One region of the Variovorax sp. Soil_C_39 genome, then DNA from elsewhere that is predicted to be linked to it. Evidence: predicted binding sites of a transcription regulator. Region 1 holds the regulator's gene; the other holds the start of a gene.

Region 1 (4,784 bases):
GGCTACCGTGCCGGTTTCGTGCGGCGTTTTCCGTCGCTGCCGCCGGCGCCGATCGAGGCCACCGAGGCGCTCGAACAGTTGCGTGCGCTCTGGCACGGTCACCGCATCGCGGTGCATGTGAGCCAGACTGCGCCGGGCCCCGGCGTCGACACACCCGAAGACCTCGCGCGCGTCCGCGCGGTCTTCGCGAGCGTGCGCTGAAGCCCCCGCACAGAGGGCGGCAGCGGGAATTTCGCCCGTCCTCGCATGCTATCCTCGAAGCAATTCCGCCTTGGGCGGCCCTCGGGCCGCATGGGGTGCGACACAAAATCTAAGAACCGTCCGAGGACATCATGAGACTAATTTTGCTGGGCGCGCCCGGGGCGGGCAAAGGCACGCAAGCCACTTTCATCTGCCAGAAGTACGGCATTCCCCAGATTTCCACCGGCGACATGCTGCGCGCGGCGGTCAAGGCGGGCACCCCGCTCGGACAACAAGCCAAGTCGATCATGGAATCGGGTGGCCTCGTGAGCGACGACCTGATCATCAATCTCGTGAAGGAACGCATCGGGCAACCCGACTGCGCCGACGGGTTCCTGTTCGACGGTTTCCCACGCACGATCCCCCAGGCGGACGCCATGAAGGCGGCCGGCGTCAAGCTCGACTACGTGCTCGAGATCGACGTGCCGTTCAGCGACATCATCGAACGCATGAGCGGCCGACGCTCGCATCCTGCGTCGGGCCGCACCTACCACGTCAAGTTCAATCCGCCGAAGGTCGAAGGCAAGGACGACGTCACGGGCGAAGACCTGATCCAGCGCAAGGACGACGAGGAAGAAACCGTTCGCAAGCGCCTCGAGGTCTACAGCGAGCAGACCCGTCCGCTGGTCGACTACTACTCCGCATGGGCCAAGGCCGACCCGGCCAATGCGCCCAAGTACCGCGCCATCAAGGGCGTCGGTACGGTCGACGAGATCACGCAGCGCGCATTGGCGGCCCTGAGCAGCTGAGCGCCGCGCCGGCGCTGCGGTTCAGGCGGCGTCTTCTTTTCCCCTTCCCAGCAGTTCGAGCATCAACGCAACGCGCGCCTTGACCGGCGTCAGCGCGCCCGCATCGCGCAGCCGGTCGTCGGGCCGCGGCAGAATGCGGCCGCTCGCGCAACGCGTGGCGCGCAACACCGGGATACCAGCCTGTTCCGCGCGCACGGCAGCAGCCTCGAGCGTCTGGTGCAGTGTGCCATTGCCGGTGGCCGCCACGACCAGTCCGCGGACCGGCTCGGCGACGCCGCCGGCGCGCTCCTGGCACAGCAGGTCGATCAGCGCGCCGCTGGCGCCGGCATGGCTCATGACGATCTCGACCCGCGGCCACCCTGCCGCCGCGACCGCTCCCGCGACCGCGCGCAGCCCTACGCCAGCGCCGCCCGGCACGGCGCCGGGCCAGTCCCGCAGGCGCCGAACCACACCCTCTTCCACGTAGGCGACCGGGCCGGCGTCGCCCGATGCAAACGCATCAGGACGGTACGTGTGCACCTTCTGGACGTCGAGCGCACCATGCACCGTGCCGGCACAGACCACAGTCGTCCCTTTCGCGCCCGTCGCGCCGGCGACCGCGACGGCATCGCGCAGGTTCTGCGGGCCATCGGGCGAGAGGGAGCTTGCCGGGCGCATGGCGCAGGTCAACACGATCGGCTTGGCCGGCGCGAGCACCGAGTGGAGGAAGAAGGCCGTCTCCTCGATGGTGTCGGTGCCATGGGTGACCACCACGCCCGCCACGTCAGGCTCGGCGAGCCACACAGCGCAGCGCTCGGCGAGTTGCAGCCAGACGTCAAAGCCCATGTCCTTGCTGTCGAGCTGGGCAACCTGCTCGGCCACGAGCGCAAAGCCCGCGGGGGCACCGATGCCGCCAAGCAGATCGGCCACCACGACCTCGCCCGCGGTGTAACCGATGTTGTCGCCGTCATCGGCGGCGCGGCCTGCGATGGTGCCGCCCGTGCCCAACACCACGATACGCCGCACACCAGGACCTGATGAATTCACCATGCTTGCCAACTTTTAAAAACTGGTTAAAAATACAGTTACTGGATATCTAGCCAGTGCCGCAAGGAACCACTATGCAGTTTGCCGTGAAGCTTACCGCCCGCCAGCAACAGATCCTGGACTTGATCCAGAGCGCCATCGCACGCACTGGCGCGCCACCCACGCGCGCCGAGATCGCCAACGAACTCGGCTTCAAATCCGCGAACGCGGCCGAGGAGCATCTGCAGGCGCTGGCCCGCAAGGGCGTGATCGAACTCGTCAGCGGCACCTCGCGCGGCATCCGGCTCAAGGGCGACGCGCTGCGCTCGCTCAACGAGACCCGGCACCGCGAAGGCGGGCAGTTCTCGCTCTCGCTGCCCGGCATGGCGCAGCTCGCGCTGCCGCTCATCGGCCGCGTGGCCGCGGGCTCGCCGATCCTCGCGCAGGAGCACGTCGACCAGACCTACTACGTCGAAAACACCCTGTTCCAGCAGCAGCCCGACTACCTGCTCAAGGTGCGCGGCATGTCGATGCGCGACGCCGGCATCATGGACGGCGACCTGCTCGCGGTGCAAGCCACCAAGGAAGCCCGCAACGGCCAGATCGTGGTGGCCCGCCTCGGCGACGAAGTCACTGTCAAGCGCCTCAAGCGCAACAAGCAGGTGATCGAGCTGCACGCTGAAAACCCCGACTATCCGACCATCGTGGTCCAGCCCGGCGAGCCGTTCGAGATCGAGGGCCTTGCCGTGGGCCTGATCCGCAACACCATGCTGATGTAGCCGCCAAACCGGCTGCTGACAACCGAAACCATCCATCCAGCCGCAACAGGTGGCGGGCGTATGGCGCAACTGGCGCCATCACCCTGTTGCGTCCGGCGAAAGCAATCCTGCCTGTGTTCAACCTCAAACCTTCTTGGAGTTCACATGGGAATCGCCCTTCTCGCTATCGTTGACCTTTGGATGCCGCTGCAGTCGCTGGCCAGCCGGTTGCTGCCCGCGCGCAGTGCCCGCCACCGCGATGGCCGTGCTGCGTCCGCAGGCTTGCATGGCGGCCTCGTCGTTCGCCCTGCCTGCGCGGCCCGGCCCCATGCCCAGGCGGCACCCAAGGCCGCTGCCGCGCCTGCACGGCCGCTGCGCGTGATCCGCGTGGTCGATCACCAGGGCGAAAAACGCAGCACCAACCGGATGGTGATTTCGGGGCGTATGGCCGATGTCTGCGCCGAGCTCGACCGGCTCGCCGCGCTCGAGGCCATGGAAGCCGTGAGTGCCGCACCGCGGTCCGCGCACCTGCACTGAGCCCGTGCACGCCCCGGTGACTTTCCCCGGGGCCGGGTATCCAAACGTTCAGGCGCGCGCCGTGCCAGTGCTGCGAGGCACAATTGCACGCCATGAATATTGTGATCCTCGACGATTACCAGGACGCCGTGCGCAAGCTGCGCTGCGCCGCCAAGCTCGACGCCTACGCCGCCAAGGTCTACACCAACACCGTGAAAGGCATCGGCCAGCTCTCGGTGCGCCTGAAAGACGCCGACGTGATCGTGCTGATCCGGGAGCGCACCCACATCTCGCGGCAGCTGATCGAGAAGCTGCCCCGGCTCAAACTCATTTCCCAGACCGGCCGCGTCGGCGGCCACATCGACGTCGCGGCCTGCACCGAGCGCGGCGTGGCTGTGGCCGAGGGCAGCGGCTCGCCGCAGGCGCCCGCCGAACTCACCTGGGCGCTGATCATGGCGGCCATGCGCCGGCTGCCGCAGTACATCAGCAACCTCAAGCACGGCGCGTGGCAGCAGTCGGGTCTCAAGTCGGCGTCGATGCCGCCCAACTTCGGGCTCGGCTCGGTGCTCAAGGGCAAGACGCTCTGCATCTGGGGCTATGGTCGCATCGGCCAACTGGTGGCGCGCTACGGCCAGGCGTTCGGCATGCAGGTCGTGATCTGGGGCCGCGAGGCGAGCTGCGCCAAGGCGCGTTCCGACGGCTTCCAGGTGGCGCAGAACCGCCAGGAGTTCTTTGCCGCGGCCGACGTGCTGTCGGTGCACCTGCGGCTCAACGAAGAGACCGTGGGCCTCGTCACGCTCGAGGACCTCTCGCGCATGAAGCCGACAGCGCTCTTCGTCAACACCTCGCGGGCCGAACTGGTCGAGGCCGATGCGCTGCTCGCCGCCTTGAACCGCGGCCGGCCGGGCCTCGCGGCGATCGACGTGTTCGAGAGCGAACCGCCGTTGCAGGGCCACGCACTGCTGCGCCTCGAAAACTGCATCTGCACACCGCACATCGGCTATGTCGAGCAGGAAAGCTACGAGAGCTATTTCGGGCAGGCCTTCGACAACGTCGTGAGCTTCATCAAGGGCAACCCCACCAACATCGTGAATCCCGGCGCCCTGCAGGTCCGCCGGTGAGTCCGGAGACGGCTCCGTGAGCCGGTCGGCGTCCCGGGGTGCGCTCTGGGCGCTGCTGGCCGGCAACTTCGTGATTGGCACGGGCGTGATGGTGGTGCCCGGCACGCTCAACGAGATCAGCGCATCGCTCGCGGTCTCCGTCGCGACGGCAGGGCAGCTCATCACGGTCGCGGCCATCGTGATGTGCATCGGCGCGCCGCTGCTGGCGGCCGCGGTCGCGGGCTGGGACCGCCGCCAGCTGCTCGCGCTTTCGCTCCTCTGGTACGCGGCATGGCACGCCATTGCGGCCGCGATGCCCAGCTTCGGCGCCCTGCTGCCGGTGCGCATGCTCACGGTGATCGCGCCAGCGGTCTTCACGCCGCAAGCCGCCGCCTGTGCCGGCTTGCTGGTGGCAC
Region 2 (4,784 bases), on a different contig from region 1:
GCCGGGCGGCCCGCTCTCTACGTGGGAGGTGATGAAGCCGATCTTCGAGAGCATTGCCGCCAAGGTGGACGGCGAGCCCTGCGTGATCCACATCGGCCCGGGCGGCGCGGGCCACTACGTGAAGATGGTGCACAACGGCATCGAGTACGGCGACATGCAGCTGATCTGCGAGGCCTACAGCCTGTTCAAGGCAGCGGGCTTCACGACCGACGAGATGGCCGCCGTCTTCAGCGAGTGGAACGAGGGCGAGCTGCAGAGCTACCTGATCCAGATCACCGCGAAGGCGCTCGAGCAGAAAGACCCGGAGACCGGCCAGCCGGTGGTCGACGTCATCCTCGACAAGGCCGGCCAGAAGGGCACGGGGCAATGGACGCTCATCAACGCCGCGGAGAACGCGGTGGTCATTAGCACCATCAACGCCGCTGTCGAGGCGCGCGTGCTCTCGTCGCAGAAGCAGGCGCGTGTGGCGGCGAGCAAGCTGCTGCAGGGCCCGAAGGCGGAACTGTCGATCGACAAGAAGGCGCTGGTGGCCAAGGTGCACGATGCGCTCTATGCCTCGAAGGTGATCAGCTACACGCAGGGCTTCGACCTCATGAAGACCATGGGCGAGAAGAAGGACTGGAAGCTCGACCTCGGCCGCATCGCCGCGATCTGGCGCGGCGGCTGCATCATCCGCGCGCGCTTCCTGAACCACATCACCGACGCCTACCGCGGCGACCCCGCGCTCGGCAACCTGATGCTCGATCCGTTCTTCAAGGACCTGCTGAACCGCACGCAGCAGAACTGGCGCGAGGTGGTGGCGCTCGCGGTGAGCCACGGCATTCCAGTGCCGGCGTTCAGCGCCTCGCTGGCGTACTACGACAGCTACCGCACCGAGCGCCTGAGCGCAAACCTGCTGCAGGCGCAGCGCGACTTCTTCGGCGCGCACACCTACGAGCGCGTGGACAAGCCCGCGGGCGAGTTCTTCCACACGCAGTGGCCGGAAGTGATCTGACGACCCGGCCTCGTTGACCCGGCCTCATTGAACCGGCCGCATTGAACCGGCCGGGTGCGTCTCAGCCGCGCTCGGCCGACAGCGCGCACCTGACCTGCGCCACCAGTTCCTCCACGGGCGTGGTCGCATCGACCGTGATCACCCCGTCCTCGCCCACCGGCGATTCGAGTGTTTCGAACTGGCTGGCCACCAGGCTCGCGGGAAAGATGTGCGCGCCGGCGCGCGACGCGACGCGGCGCTCGCTCTCCGCGCGGTCGATCTCCATGAAGACGAACTTCAGATCGGGCACGGCCGCGCGCAATTGGTCGCGGTAGGCGCGCTTGAGCGCCGAACTGGCCAGCACCGCACCGCGCGGCTCGGCGGCGAGGGCTTGGCCCAGCGCGTCGAGCCAGCCGGCCCGGTCGGCGTCGGTCAGCGCAATGCCCTTGCTCATCTTTTCATGGTTCTCGGGGGGATGGTGGTCGTCCCCTTCGATCATCGGCAGCGACAGCGCGCTGGACAGCGCTTCGCCGAGCGTCGATTTGCCGCAGCCGGAAACACCCATCACCACCAGCCAGATTCCATCCATGCGCAACTACTCCCTGTGGTCGGTTCGCGAAGGCCCACGCCCCTTGTTTACGAATCTACCTTGATTTGGAGGCCCCCTCCCATGCAAGCCCATGGGGACTGACCCTAGAACAACAGCCCCTGCCCCGCCGCGCCCGGCGGCCGGAAGGCGTCCAGGTCGAGGGCGATGCGCTCGCGGTTGAAGCCGATGCGGCGCGTTGCCTTCTCGAAGCGCTGGTGGATCAGGTCGGCCCAGAGCCCGCTGCCTTTCATGCGCGTGGCGAAGTCGGCGTCGTAGTCCTTGCCGCCGCGCATCTCGTGGATGCGCGCCATGATGCGCTGCGCGCGCTGCGGGTAGTGCAGTTCGAGCCATTCCTTGAACAGCGGAGCCACTTCCCACGGCAGCCGGATCACCGTGTAGAACGCGCTGCGCGCACCCGCCTCCCAGGCAGCCTCGAGCACCTGCTCCATGTCCTCGTTCACGAACGGGATCTGCGGGGCCACGCTCACGCCCACCGGCACGCCGGCTTCGGCCAAGGTGCGGATGGTGCGCAGCCGCCGGTGCGGCGCGGCGGCGCGCGGCTCGAGTTTGCGGGCCAGATCGCCGTCGAGCGTGGTCACGGTGATGTAGACAGCGGCCAGCCGCTGGGCGGCCATCGGCGCGATCAAGTCGAGGTCGCGCTCCACCGTGCTCGATTTGGTGACCAGCGCGAACGGGTGCCGCGTCTCCTGCAGCAGCTCGAGCACCGCGCGCGTGAGCCGCAGCTCGCGTTCGATCGGCTGGTAGCAGTCGGTCGCGGTGCCGATCGCGATGTGGCTGGGCCGGTAGCCCTTGCGCCCGAGCTCACCGCGCAGCACCTCGACGATGTTGCGCTTGGCAATGAGCCGGGTCTCGAAGTCGAGCCCCGGCGACAGGTTGAGATAGCTGTGCGTGGGCCGCGCGAAGCAGTAGATGCAGCCGTGCTCGCAGCCGCGGTAGGGGTTGAGCGAGCGGTCGAACGAGATGTCGGGCGATTCGTTCTGGTTGAGCACCGATTTCACGTCTTCGAGGCGCACTTCGGTCGCGAGCGGCGCCAGGCCGTCGGACTCAGCCGCCTCGTCGGCGAGCGTGCCCCAGCCGTCGTCGAAGTCGTTGCGCTCGTCACGCGAGAAGCGGTGCGCCAGGCGCGTGGCCGCACCGCGGCCCTTGATGGCATGGATCGGGATGAGAGCGGCTGGCATGGCGACCTCTTGGCTGAAAACTGTATGTTTATACAGTTATTTTTGCTCCTGCACCATCCCACAGAATATGATTTCTGTATTGACAGAAATTTCAAGAACATTAGACTTTCACGCATGCAACTCACCGACATCCAGCGCAAGTTCGTTCTCCACTGGGGCGAAATGGGGTCGATGTGGGGCGTCAACCGCACGGTGTCGCAGATCCACGCCCTGCTATTCGCCTATGGCAAGCCGGTACACGCCGAGGAAATTTCCGAGACGCTTGGCGTGGCACGCTCCAACGTGAGCAACAGCCTGAAGGAACTGCAGGCCTGGAACCTCGTGCGCGTCACGCATGTGCTGGGCGACCGGCGCGACTATTTCGAGACCAGCGTCGATGTCTGGGAGCTGTTCCGTACCGTGGTGCGCGAGCGCAAGGAGCGCGAGTTCGATCCCACGGTCCGCGTGCTGCGCGAGCTCGTCGCGAGCCCCGACTTCCAGAACGAACCGGCCGACGCGCAGGACCGCATCCGCTCGACCCTCGACCTGATGAGCAAGCTCGCCACCTGGGCCGACGAGATGCTGCGGCTGTCGCCCGGCACGCTCGACAAGGTACTGAGCCTGGGCGCGAGCGTGCAGAAGTTCGTGCGCGGGGACGCGGCCCCGCCGGCGTCGGCCAGCCAGGGCAATGCCGGCGACGCCGATCCGAACCATGCCGGCCTGCCGATGATCTGAGCGGTGTTTTTTTGTCCATTCATTTCTGTTTTGACAGAAATATCGGAAACACAATATGTCGTCCACCCTCGCCTTCCCGCTGACCGTCTACTACGACGCCAGCTGCCCGCTCTGCGCCGCCGAGATGAAGACCATGGCATCCCGGGACGCAGCGGCGCGCCTGCACCTCGTCGATTGCTCGCACGCAGATTTCCATGGCGGACCCGCGCCACGCCAGGCGCTCATGACGGCGCTTCATGCGGTGGACGCCGAGGGCCGACTTCATGTCGGCGTGGCGGCCATCCGCGCCTGCCGCAAGGCCGTGGGCCTGCCGGCCGGAGGCTTCCTGCTCGACCTGCCGCCGGTGGCGCGACTGGCAGACCGCGCCTACGCCGCGCTTGCGCGCCACCGCCATCGCCTCCCGCGCCCGCTCGTGGCGCTGCTGACGCGCCCGCACACGCGCGGCGGCACCTGTGCCGACGGCAACTGCCGACTGTAGAAAGAGAGAGCCCCGATGCCCAGCATCTTCCAGCCCGACTTCCACTTGCCCGCCACGCCTGGGGCCGCAACGGTCACAAAGGCCGATACGCAGGACTACTTCACCGAAGTGGCCGACGACTACCGCGCATGGAGTCCGAGCTACAACATGCACTTCGGGTTCTGGCGGCTCGGCCTGAACCCGTTCCGGCGCGAAGCGATGCTGGTGGAAATGAACCGGGTCGTCGGCCGTGCGCTCGGGCTCGGCGAGGCCGAGGCGCAGGCGCCGCGCCGCTGCGTGGTCGACCTGGGCTGCGGCGCCGGCGCCACCACGCGCACGCTCCTCGCCGATCATCCCGCGCTCTGCGCCGTCACGGTCACCAACGTGGCGGTGCAGAACCGCATCGCCGCACGGCTCGATGCCGCGGTCGGGGTGGCCGACCGGGTAGCGCACCTCGAGGCCGACTACACGCGCACCGGCCTGCCCGGCGCGCAGGCCGACGGCGCCTGGGCCGTGGAAAGCGCCTGCTACGCCAGCGGAGCCGCCAAGGCGGATTTCGTGCGCGAGGCGGCGCGCCTGCTCAAGCCCGGCGCCCGGCTCGCCGTGGTCGACGGCTTCCTGCTGCGGCCGCGGCCGGGCCGCGTGGCCGGCTGGCTCCACCGCCTGTGGGCCGACAGCTGGGCCGTTCCGACGCTCGCGGTGCGCGACGATTTCGTTGCCGCGCTGCGCACGCACGGCTTCCACGACATCGAGGTGCGTTCGCTGCGCTGGCGCGTGGCGCCGAGCGCGCTGCACATTCCGCTGCTCGCCACGCGCTTCGCGCTGGTCGAACTCTGGAAGGCACGCGGCCGG

What was found. Region 1 encodes LexA, which represses DNA repair genes until DNA is damaged. Its sites were predicted from a motif close to ACTGTATNNNNATACAGT; they were not measured.
Region 2: AC3A6J_RS10490 (PA0069 family radical SAM protein) is a predicted target of LexA. The motif match lies at 2,781-2,798, and genes of this name have one in related genera.

The regions. Positions count from the first base shown of each region.
Region 1 is NZ_JBDGJQ010000002.1:732,507-737,290, forward strand. Features, by position in the region: gene kdsB (3-deoxy-manno-octulosonate cytidylyltransferase) at 1-201, shown strand, start outside; gene adk (adenylate kinase) at 333-989, shown strand; gene AC3A6J_RS07535 (asparaginase) at 1,011-2,018, opposite strand; gene lexA (transcriptional repressor LexA) at 2,090-2,773, shown strand; gene AC3A6J_RS07545 (hypothetical protein) at 2,918-3,289, shown strand; gene AC3A6J_RS07550 (D-2-hydroxyacid dehydrogenase family protein) at 3,382-4,389, shown strand; gene AC3A6J_RS07555 (MFS transporter) at 4,406-4,784, shown strand, end outside.
Region 2 is NZ_JBDGJQ010000003.1:521,182-525,965, reverse strand. Features, by position in the region: gene gnd (decarboxylating NADP(+)-dependent phosphogluconate dehydrogenase) at 1-994, shown strand, start outside; gene AC3A6J_RS10495 (gluconokinase) at 1,056-1,562, opposite strand; gene AC3A6J_RS10490 (PA0069 family radical SAM protein) at 1,667-2,761, opposite strand; gene AC3A6J_RS10485 (GbsR/MarR family transcriptional regulator) at 2,876-3,475, shown strand; gene AC3A6J_RS10480 (thiol-disulfide oxidoreductase DCC family protein) at 3,531-3,953, shown strand; gene AC3A6J_RS10475 (SAM-dependent methyltransferase) at 3,969-4,784, shown strand, end outside.